Regions from separate parts of the Clostridium sp. JS66 genome, predicted to be linked through region 3. Evidence: riboswitches for the same ligand, from Rfam matches in the RefSeq annotation. Region 3 holds a riboswitch; each other region holds the start of a gene.
What was found. Region 3 has a riboswitch for cyclic di-GMP ahead of Q6H37_RS19970 (cell division protein FtsZ). Riboswitches for the same ligand answer to the same signal wherever they lie in the genome.
Positions count from the first base shown of each region.

Region 1 (7,364 bases), 2.4 Mb from region 3:
AAACTGTAGCTAAGTCTATATCATTATTTAATAATATTAAGTTTAACATAGGGTTTTTTATATGTTTATTAGGTAAAGTTTTATTTAAAATACAAACTAAATTAATGACAGTATTTTGAGGAAATACTTTTGGCAAATTTGATACTGTACCAACATATAAGCAATTATTATGGAATGAGCATTGATTTTTTTGTAGTAATTTAATTGATTTAATTGATGTATTATAGTTTGGTGAAATGTGTAATTCAGGATTATAGTTTCTGAGCTTACTTAAAAAAGTACTTAAATTTATTTCCATAAAAAAACACCTCTTATAAAAATAATAATCCATTATTAATAAAATTTAAATAGTTAATTTAAAATTGCAATTCTTAACATAAACTTTATACATTAAATATTCATTTTTTAAGGTAAGTATACAAGATTGATTTTAAAAATTAATAGTGTTTATAATAAGTATATGTTAATAGATTATCAGAAAAATTAGATTAATAATATATGCATGATGTTTACTTTTATGTACTTAATTTGAGCATTATGTAAGATGTTTTGGTGACATATTTATGGTAATTTATATATAAGCACAAGGTTATAAGAAAAAGGGTTATCTCAGATTTAATGAGTGATCTTTTAATATCAATGAAAGATTTATTAATATATTATACGAATTGGAGAGGATATTTTATGAGCAAAGAACTTATAGAAGCAATGGCAGAGCTTAATGAAGATAAAGTAATTGCACAAGTAAAAGCTCTTATAAAAAATCATGTGTCTCCCATGGATATTATCGGATATTTACAGAAAGGCATTAGTATAGTTGGAAAGAGATTTGAAGAAAGAATTTACTTTATGTCAGAACTTATTATATCTGGAGAAATATTTAAAGAAGCTTCCGATATATTAGGAGAAACAATTCTTCCAGGGACATCAAAACGTGGAATATTTGTTATAGGAACTATTTATGGAGACATTCATGATATTGGTAAAAATATAGTAAGTATTGTTATGAGTAGTAATGATTTTGAAGTTATAGATTTAGGTGTTGATGTGCCTACGGAAAAATTTATTGAGGCAATTAGAAAATATAGACCTGAAGTAGTTGCTATTTCATGTCTTCTTACTAATGGTTTTGACAATGTAAAGGAGTGTATACAAAGAATTGAACAGGAGGGCCTTAGAGAATATGTAAAGGTATTGATTGGAGGAGGGCCTATGAGTGAAGAAGCTCGTGAATATGTAAAAGCTGATGTAGTTTGCAAAACAGCTCAGGAAACTGTAGAGTATTGCAAAAAAGTATATAATAAAGGTGAAAGAAAAAATTACTTGAGAATTATCAAGTGATTCTTAGAATTTCAATAACAAATAAAAACTGGTGTTATATTATTTATTGCAAAAGTAGAAAAAATCCTATTGAAAATGTATCAAAATAAATTTTAATAATAATTTTTAAAAGTATAATTATTTAATTTTAGGATAGAATATATTTTAAAGTAAATACAATTTATATTGTCATAGGATTTAGTTATAAAATTTATAGTGTAAGTTCTATGCTTTGAGTATGTTGTATTTACCAATGATAATAAATTTACAATAATATGTGGGTTAATTATTTTTAGACAATATTCTGCTAGTATATAATAATTAGTCAAAAATTAGTTAAAACCCAGGTTATTCAGGAGGTATATAGGTATGTCAGATAAGACTTTAGTATGTAAAGATTGTAATTCAGAATTTGTTTTTACAGAAGGAGAGCAAGAATTTTATAAGGAAAAAGGATTCGAAAATGAACCACAAAGATGCCCATCTTGTAGAAAAGCAAGAAAACAGCAAAGAAACAATGATAGAAGATATTAACTTCAGTATAATTTTTTTGTTGTGTTTGTAAGTCCTGAACTTTTAAAGTTTAGGATCTTATTGCAATACTAAAATACTTATTTGCAAAATTTGAAACATAATTGCAAAATAATACATCTAAACCATCGCCTAAATATTCATTTTTAAACACGAATTTATGCATTCCATATATCTTGTTTTTATTTATCTCATATTATGCTGCAATTTAAAAGAGATGATTGACAAAAAAGATTAACGGAAAAGTCATAAATTTTGGTTAAATAATTTAAAGCAACAAATTAAACCCATATAATATTTTTATTGACAATTTTCTAAATACGACATATACTAAATTTGAGATAAGAAGTGTATATAATTGGTATTTAATATATAAATAATTTTATTATGTTGGAAGCGTTGAACTGCATACTTATTTGGGCACTTTGTATGTAGGAAGCAATTAGTGCAACCGGCCAAATGTTGATTTGGCCGGTTTTTTATTATTTTTAGACAATATACTCATTTTACAAAAAATATATTTTAGAATTGTTTCTTAAAAGGATTATAATAGAGTCCATAAGTAAAAATATAGCTTGGTATATTACAATAAAAAAATATTATAAAAATGTTACATTAGTATTATTACAATCAATCAGTTTGCCCAAAATAGTAAAAAGAATTTACAGAAAAAAGCGAACATTCCAAAATTACATTTAGGTATAAATATATTTCAGAAATTAAATAAATTGTTTTATAACTTTCATATAAAAAGTATTTAATTAGCATTAAAATATGTTCAATAATAATGAATAAGTTTGGAAAATATTTAGTACAAATTAATATTACATTAAAATTTCCATTTAAATAAAGTGATATGCATGTTGACAAATTACAATATATAACATATAATTAATAAAAATGACAAATTTGTATCAATTAATATTTGATGCATATAAGTTCCTTTTGTATTGCGATAATCTGTTAAATTTGGAGATGTTGAACTATATACTTATTTGGGCACTTTGTATATAGGGAGTTACTAGTGCAACCGGCCGAATATTTATTTGGTCGGTTTTTTATGGTTAAGATGAGAATAAATATCAAGTAAAATAAAGCTAGTATTTTAATATACTATATATATTAAAAAAATACTAATATTAAAATAAAGGAGGAATAATGAAATATTTGAAAGTAACTAAAATTATTTACAGGAGGGATAATTTAATTGAGTTAAAATTTGACACGATTTTGTATGCTGAAGTAATTAAAAAACTAAAGAAAAGAACATAAATTATCATTGTTAGATGATAGTCTATGTTCTTTCAACAAAGTATTACCATACAGATAAAAGCAGATACAACTATTCTTTGCAATTAAAAATAAAATTCGTATTCTGATTTACCTGATTTGATGGTAAAAATAGTATAATGCAAGTTACTGGAATAACCTGCAATTATATTATAACAAAAATTAATTATTATATATAGTATTTTTTATAATAAAGTTTATTTAAGGAGGCATTTTTTATGATTTGTGCACTTATCATGGCTGGAGGAAAAGGAAAACGTTTTTGGCCGCTCTCTACAGAAAAAAAACCTAAGCAGTTTTTAAAATTGTTAGGTGAAAAAACCATGCTTAGAATTACATTTGAGAGATTGCAAAAATTAATTCCCAATGAAAGGATTTTTGTTGTTACTTCTAAACAATATACTAAATTAGTAAGAGAGGAGATTCCAGAATTATCTTCAAGAAATATAATAGTGGAACCATTAAGTAGAAATACAGCTCCCTGTATAATACTTTCTGCACTTAAAATTAGAAAATATTATAAAGATTCTACATTAGTGGTGTTACCTTCAGATCATCGCATAGAAAATAATGAAGAGTTTATAAATACTTTGGTGGTAGGAGAAAAATTTATAGCAAAAAACAAAGATTCCATTGTTACTATTGGGATTAGACCTAATAGACCAGAAATTGGATATGGATATATAAAATGTGATAGTCACTATGTAAATGTTAACAGTAAAAAGGTTTTTTTAGTTAATAAGTTCATTGAAAAACCTGATTTATGTAAAGCTGAAAAGTATTTGCAAAGTGATGAATATTTATGGAATTGTGGAATATTTATTTGGAAAATTGAAACTATTTTGCAACTAGCTAAAAAATATGCCACGGATATTTGGAGTAAGTTAGTTGAGATTGAAAATTATTGGGATCAAGGTGTGAGTCTAGTTTTAGAAAAAAACTATAGGGAAATAGAAAATATATCTATAGACTATGCGATCATGGAAAATGTAAGAAGCATTTATACTATACCATGCGAATTCCAATGGGATGATTTAGGAAATTGGACAAGTATAGAAAGATATAGAAAAAAGGATAATGAAGGGAATGTAACAAATGAAAATAGTATTGTGTATAAATCCAAAAAGAATATTGTGATAACAAAGAAGAAAGCACTGCTTAATAATGTGGACAACTTAATTGTAGTTGAAACAGAAGATTATATTCTTGTTTCTTCAAAGGAAAAAGAGCAAGAAATAAAAATAGCTAAAAATTTATGCAGTAATTTAGAATAGCATAATTAAATTTGGAAGAATTTAATTATAAATTTATTTAATAATTAGCATGTACCTAAGTATTAGTAAAATTATTTGGTTATTGAAAACCATTTTTGAGTAAGTTCCTATTTAAATACACATGATTTAGAGGTTTTTTACAATGAATGATATGGAAAATAGTTTTAAAATCACATATAGGTTTACTGAACCTAAAAAAAAGGATATGAGGCTTATATTTTTTATTATATTCAGTTGTGAAATAGCTTTAGGCATATACTTTAGTTATTTCAAGGATATAGTATTAAATGATGCTTTAAGCAGAACAGCAAATTCTTTTTATGTTTTATTTGTCAAACCAAGAAGATTTGCGTCAATTGGGCTTGTGTGGAATCCACTCCCAAGTGTATTACAACTACCATTAGTATATTTGGCAAAGTTTTGGAGGCCAATGGTTTCTTCAGGAATAGCAGCTAACATTATTACAGCATTGTTTTCTGCATTAAGTTGCAGCTATATATACAAAATCTTTATTAGACTAAAAGTACCAAAGGTTTACAGCATCATTTTAATAGCTTTATATGTAACTAATCCTTTTATATTTTTTTATGGTTCTAATGGAATGAGTGAAGTTATATTTTTCTTTATGATTATTTACAGTGTCTTGTGTTTAACTTTATGGATCAAAGAAGGATCTGCAAATTATATTGTTAAAATTGCGTTTGCATTGGCTATGGCATTTTTTTGTAGATATGAAGCAGTACCTTTTGCATTAGCAATTGGAGTAGGTGTTGTATTGATCATCTTTTTTAGTAAAAAAGAAAAAAAATTTGTTTTTAATAATAGTTTTAAAGAGAAATATTTTTATGCGGAAAGTAGTTTAGTAATTTTATATACTCCTTTTCTATATTCAATAATGTTGTGGATACTATTCAATTGGATTATAAGTGGAAATGCTTTATATTTTTTAAATTCAGCATACTCTAATTCAGCACAAAGCCAATATGCTGCAACTATTACAAATTCTATAAGTGCCTTAAAATATATTTTAAAAAAATGTGAGCCATTTATGCCATTGTTTATAGGAATTGTAATAATAAGAATTAAAAATAAAAGATTGCTAAGAATTGACTTCCTGATATTACTTTTTATGGTAATGATTATGATAATTTTTCATTTTACAATGCTTATTAAAGGAAATTCTTATGGATGGTTTAGATTTTTTTCTTATTCATTACCTATATGCTTTGCATGGATACCATACGAATTGTCAGAGATAAACAAAAAACATAAAAAATTTGAATTTTCAGTATTAATTGTCTCGTTATTGCTATCATCAATTTTAACAGGAACTGCTTTATTGGATGCTAGTCTTTCGCCAGAAGAGCATAATTTAATTATTACAAATGAGAGTCATAAAGTTGCTGATTATATAAATTCAGATTTAAGTGATGAAATTATATTATCTGATTCATTTTTAACTTCAGGGATATTGGTGAATGTTCAAAATGTAGATAATCTTGTAATAAGTAGTAGTTTAAATTTTAAAGAGGCTGTAAAAAATCCTTGGAAATATGGAGTTACATATATATTGGTTCCAGATAAATCAGGCATTGGTAAATTAGATGCTATTAATACTCAATATCCTGATTTATATAAATATGGCGCAGAGTGGTGTACATTAGTTAAAGAATTTGATGGGTACAAGCTATTTAAGGTTAACTATTAGAATTATCAATGAATCTTGCTTAATGGGAGTTTGGTTCTTCCACTAAATATTAGATGAATTATCTAGGGGCGTATCTACTGTTATCTCCTACTTTGATAGAAGTGGGAGTGTTACAGTAGGTAGCCATCAGATAAAACTATGTATTGGAAGGTGAATTAATGTTATCGGTTATTATTCCAGTATACAATGAGATGGAAAATATTAAAGAATTGGTTAAAAGAATAGAAAAAACTTTATTAAATGAAGAATATGAAATTATATTTATAGATGACAGTATAGACAATACTACTGAAGTAATAAAATCTATAGCAATTGAAGATAAGAAAGTAAAGTTTAGTCACAGGGAAACTAAAAATGGACTTTCTTCTGCAGTAGTTGAAGGATTTAAAATTTCTAATGGAGATATTGTAGCAGTAATGGATGGAGATTTACAGCATCCACCAGAAATACTATCTGATATGATAAATGCTATACATAGAGGTGCAGATGTTGTAGTTCCTAGTAGGTTTATACCTGGAGGAGATGATGGAGGCTTAAATTTATTTAGAAAATTAGTTTCAGCTGGGGCAAGATATATGGCTAAGATTTTGCTTAAAAAAATAAGAAATTTTTCTGATCCTACAAGTGGAATCTTTATGCTTAAAAAGCAAATAATTAATGAAAAAAAACTTTGCACTGTTGGATGGAAAATTTTACTTGAAATATTAGTTATAGGTGAATATAACAATCCAGTTGAAATTCCATATAAGTTTTGTAATAGAAACTCTGGAAAATCAAAAATGTCTTTGAAAGTTCAGATGGATTATATAGTTCATTTATTAAGTTTGATAAGCAGAAGTAGAGAGGATAAAAGATTTTATTCATTTTGTGCAGTAGGTTTAATAGGTGTTTTTATTGATATGAGTGTATTTGCACTAATAGGAGTGATACTGCCCGCCATATATGTAAAAGTTGCAGCAGTAATATCTGCAGTAATAGCTGTAGTATCAAATTATATTTTGAACAATTCAATTACTTGGGGAGATAAGTTAAAAAATCAAATGCAGCTAACAAATAAATTTTTTGGAATGAAGTTTATTAAATATGTAATGGTATCACTTATAGGAATTTTAATGAAATTTATAATTTTATTAATCTTCTACAATATGTTTGGATTAAATAAATATATAGGAAATTTTATTGGAATTCTTTGTTCTAGTTTTTCAAATTATTATATGAGTAAATTTTATGTTTTTGAAATT
Region 1 is NZ_CP131467.1:1,921,244-1,928,607, forward strand. It holds gene Q6H37_RS09035 (PucR family transcriptional regulator) at 1-298, opposite strand, end outside; gene Q6H37_RS09040 (B12-binding domain-containing protein) at 685-1,341, shown strand; gene Q6H37_RS09045 (zinc-ribbon domain-containing protein) at 1,690-1,854, shown strand; cyclic di-GMP riboswitch class II at 2,235-2,316, shown strand; cyclic di-GMP riboswitch class II at 2,814-2,896, shown strand; gene Q6H37_RS09050 (mannose-1-phosphate guanylyltransferase) at 3,360-4,415, shown strand; gene Q6H37_RS09055 (glycosyltransferase family 39 protein) at 4,558-6,123, shown strand; gene Q6H37_RS09060 (glycosyltransferase family 2 protein) at 6,282-7,364, shown strand, end outside.
Region 1: it holds a riboswitch for cyclic di-GMP, as region 3 does, so the genes downstream of both, Q6H37_RS09050 (mannose-1-phosphate guanylyltransferase) here and Q6H37_RS19970 (cell division protein FtsZ) in region 3, are expected to answer to the same signal.

Region 2 (7,364 bases), 200 kb from region 3:
ATCATAAGAAAGCTCCACACAAAGAATATCCATTCCTATGTGTGGAGCTTTTTTTATTTCTCTAATTTTCTAAAATATCCTGATCTCTAAATAAACTAAAAACTGCTGCATCATAATCGTTCAATCTTTCCGATTTTCTAATTTTTTTTGCATATTTTTCATTATTGGAAAACCTAGGCAGCATATAAAACCATAATTCTTTCATTCTAAACAATACATTTTTATCTCCAAAAAGTACTTCTTTATAATCTTCATAAATTTTATCATGAAAATCTTTTAATAATTTCTTTTCAGGTTTAGTATTATTTTTAATATCACCAATCAATCCAGGATTGGCTAATAATCCCCTGCCAAGCATTAAAGTTTGTACATTAGGAAAATCCTTAGAAAAATTTTCGTAATCTTTAGCTTTAAAAATGTCACCATTATAACAAATAGGATTTTTACTCAAAATCAAAGCCTCTTTGAAAATTTCCATATTAGGCTTATTTTTATAAAAATCTTTCTGAATCCTAGGATGAATGATAAGCTCTTCCATAGGATACTTGTTAAATATCTCAATTAAATTATAAAATTCTTCTGGACTATCCTTTCCTATCCTAGTTTTTATTGAAATTTTTGTTACAGCTTCTGAAAAAATTTCCTCTAGAAATTCATCAAGTTCTTTTGTCTTTGAAAGAAATCCAGATCCTCTATTTTTTGAAACCACAGTTCCAGAAGGACATCCTAAATTTAAGTTAACCTCATTATATCCCAACTGTTTTAATTTCTTTGACATATGTGTAAAATCTTTTGCATCATTCGTCAGTAATTGCGGAATCAAAACTAATCCTTCATTGTTTTCGGGTAAAACATCCCTTAATTCCTTTGTTTTAAAACTTGTACTTTGATTTGCAACAATAAAAGGCGAAAAATATTTGTCTACATTTTTGAAAAAGGTATTATGTGCATTTCTATAAATATAGCCTGTCAAGCCTTCCATAGGTGCGAAATAAAAATTCATATATTTAAAAACTCCTTTATATATCTAGTGTATATTTACAACAAATATTATACTTCATTGTCACTTATCATTTCAAATGTATTTTCCATACAACTCATGTTATACATTTTATTCATCAATACTAGTATTAGTATAATTTATTGAATACTATTGATATTTTTTAGTTACAGTTTAAGTCAATAAATAAGTTTAATATTGAATCTTCCTGGCTTTGTGTTATAGTTTTTGCTGTTACTAAAATATCTAGTTCATTTTTCATATCCCTTTTGGTTGTTATTTCATCATTATAGTATATGTCTATTATTGTTGTTGCTTGGGCTTGAGATATAGTTTTTGATTCTACTAAAGTACCTAATCTAGTTTCAATGCTTTGGGAATAGAAACTATAAGTATAAGGCGTATTGTCATTGGAAGATGCACTAACTGTTGTAGTAACTCCTATAGTTAATAATAATGATCCTGTAATTAATAAAGCTGTAAATATTTTTGTTTTCATTTTTAGTACCTCCTGTATTTTCGAAAAAAATAAAGACCAATAATTAGCTTAAAAGCTATCTATTGGTCGGTTGCACTACTAACTCTAAACTCTCCAAGTGCCCAAATAAAGAGAATTTTTCACAGTTTCCACTTTTTCAATATGTAAATAAAAATTTATATAATAAATTAATCTGTTGCGTATTACTAAATTTTCAACATGTATAGACTAAATTATTATAAATAACCTATCATATTTTTAAGTATTTGTAATTTTTACTTATTATTATATATCTCACATGTCTAATTAATGATATTTTACCATTTTTAAGAAACTTTTTCAACATTTTTTGCATATACCCAAAATATGTCATTCATTTCGTAAAAATGGTTACTTTGTTTCTGCTTTTTTTGCTTATATAAAGAGCCTTGTCCGCAAAATCTATCAATTCATATATGGAATACGTATCCTTTGGAAATTTAGCTGCACCAATACTAACAGTACATCCGTTTAAAGCTGCTTCACTTTTTAATCGAATTTCTTCTGCAATAGACAATAATTTTTCATCTGAAACATTGCGAATTACAACAGCAAATTCATCTCCACCAAAGCGAAATACAGAACGTTCCCCCACAGTAGCTTTCATTATTTCAGCAAGTTTTTTAAGTAAATTATCTCCAGATAAATGTCCTGATGTATCATTCATTTCTTTAAAGTGATCAATATCCAGTAAAAGAACTCCTAAGCTTTCTAAACTATGATTATTTATTTCTTGTTGCACAATACTTAAAATGTTATTAAAGGCACGTCTATTATAAGCTCCTGTCAAAGAATCAATGTCAGCAGCTTCTTCAAGGCCATTATGTGTTTCTTTAAGCATTTCAATTGTATTGTTGTAAACTCTAACCATTTCATGAAATTCTTCTTCATAATTATATGGATCAATCTTTTTGTATTTTCCATCTTTCAAAGCGTTAAATGAAAAGATTAACTGATTTAGCGGCTTACTATATCGTTTTATTGTATATACCCCAAGTAAAATAATCAAAACACTCACTATAACTGACCCCAGGAATGTTTCATAAATTATAATATTTCTACTTGTCATTATGTCAGCAGTAGGAGTAATAACAGTTACATACCAATTTAAATTTAAAACTTTACTAAATCCAACAAACTGATCCTTCCCTGAATAATCTTTCATGATCTTTGAACCTGATTTTCCCTGCAAATTATCAAAGATTACAGATTTCTTACCAATTCGTCCTTTATCAGGATGATAAACAACATAACCATGACTGTCTAAAACAGAAATATAACCTTTTCTTCCAAATTCCTTATTATCAAACATAGATGCTAAAGAAGTTCCTTGTAATCTAACAGTCCCAACAACTACGCCATCAATGCTACCATTTTTCAAAATTGGAACTGATATTACGACTATCTCAGTTCCACCAGTACTTGTGAAAACATCACTAATATAAGTTTTTCCATGAATTGCCTGCTGGAAATAATCTCTGTATGCCAAATTTGAAACACCAAGAGCATGTACATTACCAGACACATGTAAAATATCTCCCCTGGAATTAAGAATTGTTACTACATCTAATTCAGGTACAACTCCATTAAATTTATTAAGAAGTTCCTGATTTTCTCTAATTTGATCATTTGCAGCAATAACCTTTAAAAAATTCTGCACTTTTTTAAAATTTTCCCTAAGCTGCATACTAACATTTTCTGCGGCTTTTTCATTAGTACTCAGTAATAAAGAATTAGTATCAGAAATAAAAAATTTATTAAATACTACAAATTGAACAAAGCAACTTAAAACAATTAAAATACCAAGCAATAATGTAACTTTATATAAAAACTTCATTTGATCAATCCAATCCTTGATTTTTCCACTTAACCTAAATTTAACATTTAGACTCATTATATCATACTGTTCATTACTAATCATAGACCAATTTTTTCCTGTCCTTTAAAATTCATAAAATACCTATTGTTCATTACTTTCTACTTTAAAATATTATCACCAAATAAAAAATGCCACTGATTAAAATAAGCCTCCATTAAGACTTATTTTAATCAGTGGTAAACATGTGTACTGGAATATTATTTATTCGTAAACAAAGCAAACATTTTTAATCAAGCTAAATTCAAATATTAAACCGCAATCTATTTATCTGTATTTAATATCTTTTCATAGCAATAAAATGGTTTTTCCCTTCCTAAAAAGCTCATTTCTCCAATTAAGTCATAATTGCATTTTTTAAATAATGCATTCATTTTCGTGTTTATGGAATAGGTATCTGTTTTTAAATATCTTATATTGTTAGCTAAAGCTAGTTCATCAGCAAATTTCATTAATTCAGTACCAATTCCATTTCTTCTGTAGTTAGGATCAACTGCCATTCTATGAACAATCATACAGTCTTCCTTTAATGACCAGTTTAATCCATCATACTCAGCTGGTTCTATTTTATTAATGCATACGAAGCCAACTAGCTTACCTTCTCTCTCTGCTGCATATAATTCTCCACTTTGGATATCATTAACAAAATCCTTTTCTTGAGGGTAATTTTCATCCCATTGAGTGTTGTTATAAGTTCGCATTTCTGCAATAGTTCCTTTTATAATTTCCATAATATCTTTTATATCTTCCATAACTGCTTTTCTCATTATAGTATCCTCCTCAAAAATTTTTTATTTCTTTCCAGTCATTTTCAATATTTTCTCTCATTTTCTTAATTAATTTACTGACCAATCCCTTTTCTTCTTCACTGAAGTTATTAAGACAAACCTGAATATGTCTATTTTCTTCTTCAATAATAAATGTGTATGTTTTTAATGCTTTTTCCTTTGGATAAAGTCTCCACATCCTCTTGTCAATATCATCTCTTTTTTTGTCTATATATCCTGCCTCAATCAGTTTCTGTATAGCCTTTGTTGTTGTAGTTTTATCTACTTTTAAAAGATTTGATAAGTCAATTTGGTTAATTCCTTGATTTTCACATATCCTTGTTAAAAAAGTAAATTGTCCTTTTTGCAGATTTATCTCTTTAAATTTCAAGTCACTCATGTAATGAATACACCTTGATAAAGTTCCCAGTTCTCTCAATATGTCACTATCTAAGGTTTTGATAAGTCTTCACCTCCTGCAGACTTAGTTGAAAGTTCAACTATGTTAAATTTATAATAGCACATAATAGTTGAACTTTCAACTATTATGTGCTATATTTTTCTGGATATTCTATTTCAAATTCTTTTTTAAAAAATTCAATGTTTCTGCTATTATTTCACGTGTCCTATCATTATCATTAAATAAATCAAATGCGTGCCCACCTGTAGAATGATTACAAATATCAATAGTTAAGTTATTTTTCAAAGCTTTTATAATAAATTTATCAATGGATTCATTAATTATTGAATTATCAAGCCCTGCTCTTGCAATAAACAAAGGAGGAATCTTACTTGAATTTTCATCAATAAGGCTTATTGGTGAATACTTCTTGACATCTTCATCTTGTATATTAAAGTTAAGAAGCTTTCTTACAGATGTAAGATCTCCAAAACCATAATAAGCAATAATGCACTTAATATAGTTAAAATAATCATGCATGCCTTCATATAACCCAAATGGAACACCACCAGAAAAGCTCCAAATAGCAATTTTATCTTTATCTATATTGAGATTATCAGCATTTTCTATTAAGTAATTGACAAGTATATCTATATCATCAATAACTTCTTTAACACTAAAACCATCAGATAAGACTTTATGATTAAAAGTTACTACATTTAATCCACTAGCTGCTATTAATTTTCCATAGGAAATATACTGCCCACTTTCTTTGAAATTTATGGATGCAGCTTCTCCATGTATTAAAATTACTACAGGCAGCTTTTCACTTTTACCATTGACAAAAGGAGTATACAAATCCATCAGTAGTTCTTCTTTATATATCATATTTTTCTTCACATTAACATTTTCCATATTATCAATTTTGTAAACTATCTCTTTTTTTAAAATTTCTTCAATACTTAACATATTAACTTCTCCCTTTTAAATAAAATTATTACTTAATGATCTCAAATGATAGGAATCAATTATGCTACAATTTTAAATCACTAAATTGTTATTTACATCACTGTATTTCTTAATAGGAATCCAAATCTCACAGCTATAATTTGTAGAAAACATATCTTCTATGGGATAGATTTCAAGATCTGGTGCACAATCATGCTCATACCCCATAGAGGGCATCCACTCTGAATATATCCTTCTAAGAAGATCATGCAAAGCTTCAGGTACTGGCCCTACTGCTTCAAATGCAGCCCAAGTTGCTGCTGGTATGTTTGCTGAAACATATCCTTTAGGAATGGTACTCTGGATTTTCTCAATTGCCATCATATAATTAAATTCATCTTTATATTTATCAAAATCTTTAGATATGCCTAGAATACCGAGTTTGCCTACTTTTGAGGACATCCACTGATACGAGCCATCTTTCATACAGCCCCTCCAAAATTTAGGTACCTGATTAAAATTTTGTTCATCTATCATGGATACTTTTGCTTGTTTGCCTACTACCATAAAACTTTCTTTATGAAAAATCCTATAATTCATATCTTTATCTCCCTTTATTGAAAGATGAAAAGATAACTTTGGATATGCCTTAAGATTTACCCCTGACTCTCGTGCTGCAGTGGGGCTTACTCCATACATTTTTCTAAAAGCTTTTGTGAATGCTTCAGGAGTTTCATAACCATACTTATGTGATACATTAATGATTTTCTCACCAGATATAATATCCTGTACAGCTAGAGTAAGTCTTCTCCTCCTTATATATTCACCTAATGTAACACCTGTTATCATATGATACATTCTCTGAAAGTGAAATGTAGAGGATAAAGCAATTTTCGCCACTTCTTCAATATCAATTTTCTTGGTAATATTAGCCTCTATATATTCCACTGCATTATTCATTGCATTAAGCCAATCCATAAAACTTGTTCCTCTCTTTTTCTATAATAAATAATTTTCACTTATTTGTCCTGTCTTTAAATGCTTTTTAATGACATGGTTGAATTATGAATTTGTAAACTAAACACTATTTTATTGATTTATAGAAATTAATGTCTATGTATACTATAATAGTTTTATTGGAATACACATACAAGTAGGCACTTTTTAGTTATATAGTTACCATTTGGAAAGAAGGATAAGATATGAATAAAGACACCACTGAAAAATTTCCCAAGCAAAAGGAAAGACAAAAGGATTTTAATTGTTCCTTAGGCTTTGCCATGACTGTAATTGGAAGCAAGTGGAGGGCAATAATATTATGGCATATATTAAAAACTGATTCTATAAGATATGGGGAACTTAAAAAATCTATTCCTAATATAAGCCACAAAATATTATCTCAAGAATTAAAAAGTCTGGAAATGGATGGTCTTATTGAAAGGATTGCCTATGCTACCATTCCACCCAAGGTAGAATATATACCCACAAACAGAGGCAAGTCACTAGAAAGCATCCTAACTGATCTATGCCTCTGGGGTAAAAAATATATGATCAAACCTTAAAACGCTGCACCATTTCATTAAATTTTTCAGCAACCTCAGCTTGATTTTCTGCTGTTTGTGATAAATTCTGAATAGATTGTACTGTTTCATTAATACTATCTTTTATTGTTTCTGTATTTTTCGCTGATTTTTGTGCAATTTGTGCTGTACTTTGCACTGCTTCACTTACTTGATTTATTGTAGCCATAAGTTGCTCTGACATGGCTGCTATTTCACTAGACATGCTAGTTATAAATTCTGCATCCTTATAATAATGATTCCCCACGTCTCCCATAATTTCAAACTGGGGATCTA
Region 2 is NZ_CP131467.1:4,081,905-4,089,268, forward strand. It holds gene Q6H37_RS19085 (tRNA-dihydrouridine synthase family protein) at 62-1,003, opposite strand; gene Q6H37_RS19090 (hypothetical protein) at 1,164-1,499, opposite strand; cyclic di-GMP riboswitch class II at 1,555-1,638, opposite strand; gene Q6H37_RS19095 (sensor domain-containing diguanylate cyclase) at 1,852-3,438, opposite strand; gene Q6H37_RS19100 (GNAT family N-acetyltransferase) at 3,657-4,160, opposite strand; gene Q6H37_RS19105 (MarR family winged helix-turn-helix transcriptional regulator) at 4,174-4,560, opposite strand; gene Q6H37_RS19110 (dienelactone hydrolase family protein) at 4,732-5,529, opposite strand; gene Q6H37_RS19115 (AraC family transcriptional regulator) at 5,602-6,486, opposite strand; gene Q6H37_RS19120 (helix-turn-helix domain-containing protein) at 6,711-7,070, shown strand; gene Q6H37_RS19125 (methyl-accepting chemotaxis protein) at 7,060-7,364, opposite strand, start outside.
Region 2: it holds a riboswitch for cyclic di-GMP, as region 3 does, so the genes downstream of both, Q6H37_RS19090 (hypothetical protein) here and Q6H37_RS19970 (cell division protein FtsZ) in region 3, are expected to answer to the same signal.

Region 3 (7,364 bases):
AATATAAAAGCTATAATGGCTGATAAAAAAGAAGCATATAAAACTGGCTCAAGCTGCAGCGAGTATAATGAAAATACTCCAGCAAAAATTGCAATAAAAATACTGCCCATTATTATTGTTTTTTTATGACCTCTAATATACCATAAAACAATCTGTAAAAAAGATTTTTTTTTCATATTATTCCACCACATACCCAATGCCTTTTTTGGTCTTAACAAAGTCGCAAATACCAGCATCTGAAAGTTTTTTTCTAAGACGGGTTACATTAACAGTTAAAGTATTATCATCTATATAGCTGTCACTTTCCCAAAGCCTTGTCATAATAACATCCCTTGGAATTGCCTTGCCAACATTCTCAAGTAAAATTTGAAGTATCTTAAATTCATTCTTTGTAAGCTCAATCTTATTATTTTCATATTCAATAGTAGCGTTGTTCAAATTCAACACAACACCATTATGCTCAATTATATCCATGGTCCCACCAAAAGAATATGTTCTTCTTATTAATGCCTGTACCTTTGCCACAAGAATATTTAAATCAAAAGGTTTAGAAATAAAATCATCACCACCCATATTTACAGCCATAATGATATTCATGCTATCAGACATAGAAGAAATAAAAATAATAGGAACCTTTGATATTTTACGAATCTCGGTGCACCAGTAATAACCATTGAAGAATGGCAGGGATATATCCAAAAGCACAAGGTGTGGCTCAAACTTAATAAATTCTGCAGTAACATCCTTAAAGTCAGTTAAAAATTCCGTTTCATAATTCCAGCCACTGAGACAATTCTTCATTGATTTTGCAATTACCATATCATCTTCAACAATTAAAATTTTATACATATCCTACTCCCATTTTTTATAAATTTCTTTTTTCATTATACAATAAATTTCTATTATTTTCATATTACTCTACATTAAAATCAATAATATTTGATAAGAAATATGACAGCAATGCATCTAAATTTATTGGAAAAGCTCTAAAATTCCATTCTAAAAATAATAAGTAGTGTAGGCAAACTGTATAACATAATGGAGACAACCTTATAGATGGGAACATCCTTAGATTTGATTTACACAGATCTAAGGATGTTCCCATCTTTTATAAATTTTAAATTCGTTTTTGCCCACAATTTTGTCCATAATTAAATGCAATCACAGCTTTTACAATTAAAGTTTTTCAGCAATTACTTGTCATTACTTATAAATATTCTTGATAAAAGATTTTTCTTTTCCTTATCTTTATTAATTTCTTGTTCTATAACATTAGCTTGTAACATTCTAGTATAATACTTTCTAATTTCATCAGTTAAGTTTTTCTCTGTAGCTGTATTCATCTCATTTAACTTTTCAAATTCCGATTTCATATTATCTGAAAGCTTTTCAGTTATTAATTTATCTATCTTTATACAAACTTCGTCATCTAAAGATCCTCTAGCATTATTCTCTCCATTAAATTTAGAATTAATCTCATTTAATATGTCTTCTTTAAGTAACTTAAATTGTTTCTTTTGCTCTTCTTCTATTAGTTTTACAATTTTTTGAGAAAGCAATTCATTATTTACCTCAATTTTATTGCCCAAATACTCTTTTAAATTGTCAAATTGTTCACTTTGAGATTTTGAAATTGTTTCGGAAATTTCATTAACAGATATTGAAGTATCTTCTCTAGGAACTACTACTTTCTCACCATCAAAGGATAACCCTTCACAATATTTTTGAATTTCTTTATTAGTTAGTCCTTTATTTTTTAAATTAATTAAAAATTCAAGTTTATCTATATCTTTGTCTGTATACATTAATTCTTTATCTGATATTTTTATATTTAAAATATCATCAAAAACATTAGTAAAATATAATACAGTACCTTCATCTTGCTCTAATAAAATAGCTACTTGGCTAATTGTGTAATATAATATTTCACCACGTTTCCTGCTCTTTATAATATTTGCCTGTTCAAGTTTCATATTATTATCTTCAGAATTCATAAGGTTTTAAATCCCCTTTCTTATCTTTTAAGTTAAATCCGATACAAGATAAATTTTTAGCATCAATTTCCAAATAAAATTTAACTTATTTATTTCATCTAATACATTTGCGCATTATCTGTGTATCACGTTATTATTCAAAAGAAAACTCTAATGTGTCATTTGCTTCAGAATTATTTCCATTAGAAGCACTATCATCATCGAAATCTATAATAACACTTCTTGCTTTATCTCTTGATTGTTTTCTTTTAGATTTATCATCTAACGCTAATTTTATCAATTTAATTGATTCAGTAGGAGTTCCACAGCCACCAAGAACAACTACATTAAATGAATTGTTATAAGTTACATATGTACTTTTGTAAACTTCAAAGCATTTAGTAATTTCATTTGCATCATAAGCGTCTATTTTTAGATTTATACCTAAATAATCACAATCGTATATATCTGGTTGAGCAAATACACTGTTCTTTATAGCAAAATCAATAGCGCTTTTCGCATCTTTTAATCCATCAAAAAGTTTTAAAACAACTCCAGCTCCATCAGCTGTATTTATCCTAAACGAATCTTTTTTATCAATATTTCCATCTGCATGAACGCCCATCAAGTTATATGCTAAATCTAAACTGTCAACTACTTCACCATTTATTTCTGTGTATGTATTTCTTTTATTATTGTCTACAAACTTAACATCGCTAATTAAATTCATTACGCTATTGATATCATTCCAACATTCTAAAGTATTTTTAAATGCTAATTGATCTTCTGATAAACTTGGTAAAATTCCTACTACATTTATTTTTGTAGTTGGAACAGCAGACGCAGCTATTTGAACGAATGTTTTTATTGCTCCAGATCCTGTTCCTCCTGCAAAGCTTGCAAAGATGACCATAACTTCTGTTTGAGGATATTTTTTTAATAAAGTTCCTATTGCATTTGCATTATCTCTTATCATTTCCTTTGATTTTCTTCTATCTCTTCCTGATCCATCAGTACCTGGATATAGATAAACATTTTTATCTATATTTGCATTCTTTAATGGTTTAATATCTAATGCGCTACTATTAAAAAATAATCCATTGTAAGAGCTGTTTTTACTCAATAAACCATCTACAATATTTCCAGCACCTTGTCCTAATCCAATTAATAACATTTTACTCTTTTCCATAATTAATATAATCCTCCATTTTCACCACATACTTTTTTATTTGTTTTTAAGAATTTTAATTTCTTAAAACCTTGTTGATTAAATTATAATTATTAGTGAACATCCATCAAACACCAAGACAATTTACAGAGTATTAGAAATTTTTTCAAATTAAAAGCCAATTACTGTATTTAATAGATTTTCTTAAATCTACTAAATAGTAATTGGCCGGTTGCACTACTAACTCCAAATTTCTCAAGTGCCCAATTTAAAGAAATTCTTCACTGTTTCCTTAATTAATATTTTTCAAAATCTTTACTATAATAACATATTTCTATAGTTATGTCAAGTTTTAGTAAATAATTTTATTTTTTAATTACTCCGTTATGAATTCAGTTAAAATTTTTATCCACGAAGGGTTTCGCCCACAATTCGAAAGGGCACATTTATCCCCTTAACTTTTTATCTAAAATTTTAAAGTTATCTATAAATAAATTGACTAAGATTTCTTTCTTTAAAAAAACTTTATATAACTTTTTTGCCATTGCATTACGCAACCTGTAAATGGTATACCTGCTGTATAGGTTTACTTCATATCGTTTTTTATTCTGCCTTTATGTTGTTCTATACTTTTTAATAATTTCATTTTGACTGCTTTTATAATCTACTATTTTTTTTAGTCCTTTTGCAGTATCTAAATTTTCTAATTGTGATACATTTTTATCTGCCAACATTCTCTTCTTCTTATCATCATAGATTTTCTTAGCTTTTTTATATTGCCTATTATTACTTATTCCCATTTCATTTAAATATTCCTGTGCCTGATTATATGCTTCAACTTGTGTTCCCATTGCCTTTTTGTATATATTTCCATAAAATGAGTTGGTCAGGCACTCCACTGTATAACTATATTTACCTACTATGTCTAATTTTTCTCTAGCCTTTTCGAGGCGCCTTCCTTCCTCTTCTAATTCAATTATTTGTTGCTTTAAATTTATTTCTTTTTCAACTTCAGCCATTTTATTTTCAATATTATACAATTCATTTATATCCCTTAACTTATCAGCTATATTTGGATCTAGCTCTACCATAGCATTTTTAGTGATCTCTTTTACTTTATTCTCTATAAATGAATTATGTTCTGCCAAATCCCTTTTCTTATCTACTACATTATGTTTTTCCATATAAACAAATTTTTCTTTCATATAATCTATCTTATCATCAATTTCACTCTTACCCCGCACACCAAGTAGACTAATTTCATTATCTAAATTCCTTATAGCTATATTCATTTCTTTCATTTTTTCTTCACAAAAAGCCTGCATCTCCTTATTACTACTGTATTCAATAATAACCTTTAATTCATTCTTAGCTTTAAGGTTACAAATAAGTTCCTTTTTCAATTGTTCTAAAGTCTTCTTTGGCCTTTTATTCTTACTTTCCAAATTATTATTAAGAGATTTACCTACTGCATTAGAATTATTTCTAACTTGTCCTGTATTTGTTGTGTTATTCCTAGTATCTTTAATTTCTTTTCCTTGCTTTGTTTTATTTTTATTCTCTATCACTTTTAAAGTTTTATTTGTTTCTTTATTTGAATTTGTATTGTTTTCGTTTTCATTCTCATTTAATAAATTCTCATCAACTCCAATTTCCTGAGCTTTATCATCCAAATAAGAATTTTCATCTATATCAATATCTACCAAGTTACTATTCTTCTTAATGATCTCATCTCGTTTGTTTTTATACTTAACTATCTTTTCAAATTCTTTTGTATTATCTAAATTTGTTACCTCTGATATATTTTTTAATTTTAGCAGCTTTTGCTCTTTATCATCATATATGCTTTTAGCTTTATTATAATCATCCCAATTATTTATTTTCATTGATGCTAAATCATTTTGAACTTGATTATACTCTTTTATCTCTTTTTCGTATTTTTTCTCATAGGAATTTTTAAATAGCTCATTATCTTTATGTTTCTCCTTTGTAACCATTATAGGTTCATATTTATGTAATACTTCTAGCTTTTCTTTAGCCCCTTTTAAAACCTTTAATTCTTTTTGCGATTCAATTAAATATTTCTTTAATTCTATTTTATTTTGAATTTCCACTATTCTATTTTCTATGCTGTATAATTCATTTATAGCATTTAGATCATTATACATATTCGAATTTATATCTTCCATAATACTTTTAACGATTTTCTTTATTTCATTTTCTTTATTGCTATCATTTAACGGATGATTTTCTTTAAGATATCTTTCCTCATTCCTTAATTTTTGTCTTAAATATTCTATCTTATCATCAGTTCTATCCTCATCAATAACACCAATAACATTAATCTCATTATCTAAATTTTCTATATTTGCATTTACTAATTTTACTTTCTCTTTATAGAAGTAGTGTGTAATTTTATCACCATCATATGCAAAAATGCTCTTTAATTCATCTTTAGCTCTAAGATTACAAATGAATTCTTTTTTTAGTTGATCTAATTTCCTTGTACCAATTTCCTTATATTTTTGATAGGCACTATAAGAATCAGAAATCTGATTGCTCTCCATATTAAGATTAGTTCTAATTTGTTCAAGTTTTTCTACATTGTTTTTATTGCTTTCAATCCTTTTTCTTAATTCCAATTCATTTTTAATATCTGTTGCTTTTAACATTTCTTTAGTTTTTTCATACTTAGCTATATTATCCATATTTTCATTTAATACATTTTCATCAAATCCAGATAATTCATATTTCGTATATACCTCCTCAAGAGCTTTAACAGTATTTTTAACTTTCTCTAGATTTGTTTTTTCTTGAGTAAAAGTATTTATTTGATGATTTATTTCTCTAATTTTATCTTGCAAATGCTTAATACTTTCAGATAAGTCATCTTCATTTGGAAACTTACCATATATTTTACATAATTCTTGTACTTTTTTATGTTCTACTTCATTTATACCTTCTATTTCTGGAATTTGTATATTGCCAAGCCATCCATAACTTCCTTTATTAACGTCATTATTGCAATTTTCTGAGCTCCTTTCTTGATCTATTGTAATATAGATACTCTTTAATCTTTCTTTAACAATATCCAATCTAACAATTACTTCTGCACCATCTATAACATGTTTTATACATAGAGGATATTGTAAATTTTTTTCTACACTAATTTTACTTTTTTCATCCATTATTTCTATTAAATTTGAATTTTTTATCTCCTCTATTGTCATTGATGGCTTAATTAAATATTTTTCATTTAATATTAATTCCATTGTATTTATACTAGTTTTTGTATCCACTTTATCATCTCCTTTTTTTATCCCATAATTAGTGGTTGTAACGTTCTCTCTTCTACAAGTTCCAGATTACAACTACACACATTTAAAAATTGTTTTCTTACAAATACCACCCCCTTAGGGTTATTTTACTATTTAATATTTTATTTGGCAATTATTTTTGTCATAATTATCCTATATTTCATGTTTTTATTCTATATTTCATGTTTTTAATACACTTAATAATATTAAATCTTATCATATCTTATTTTCACACTTTTTGCATTATACTAATATATATCCATTTGTACTTAAGGAACACCACCTAAAACAAATTAAAGAAAAAATTAATTATAAACAATTATATAAAAATTGTATCCAGTAAAACCTCTTTCAAATACTCTTGGTAAATCTTCCTCGCAATACCTGCTCCTGTATCCTCAATTACAAGCACCTTTTGGGAAGTATCCTCCATATATTATGATCTCTAATATACCATAACAGAATTTGCAAAAAAGATTTTTATTTCATATTATTCCACCAAAGGAATATGTCCTTCTTATTAATGCCTTTGCCACAAGAATATTTAAATCAAAAGGTTTAGAAATAAAGTCATCACCGCCCATATTTACAGCCATAATGATATTCATACTATCAGACATGGAAGAAATAAAAATAATAGGAACCTTTTATAATTTACGAATTTCACTACACCAATGATAACCATTGAACCATAATTACATATGATTTAAATATTTGTCTTTTTTAACTTGACACAAATCAATAAAGATAATAACCTAATAAAGGTAAGGACTACCAGTAATAAAAGTTCAAAATTGGAGGAATATAACATGGAATCTATAAAATTAAAATCAAGTTGGCTTAATAAATGCTTAATGAAATACTTTAGCAAAGAAGTTATTTTACAGGAGGATTTAGATAAAATCA
Region 3 is NZ_CP131467.1:4,284,831-4,292,194, forward strand. It holds gene Q6H37_RS19955 (sensor histidine kinase) at 1-176, opposite strand, end outside; gene Q6H37_RS19960 (response regulator transcription factor) at 178-849, opposite strand; gene Q6H37_RS19965 (MerR family transcriptional regulator) at 1,194-1,994, opposite strand; gene Q6H37_RS19970 (cell division protein FtsZ) at 2,128-3,162, opposite strand; cyclic di-GMP riboswitch class II at 3,361-3,442, opposite strand; gene Q6H37_RS19975 (hypothetical protein) at 3,756-6,440, opposite strand; partial or broken gene Q6H37_RS19980 (response regulator) at 6,953-7,150, opposite strand; gene Q6H37_RS19985 (hypothetical protein) at 7,268-7,364, shown strand, end outside.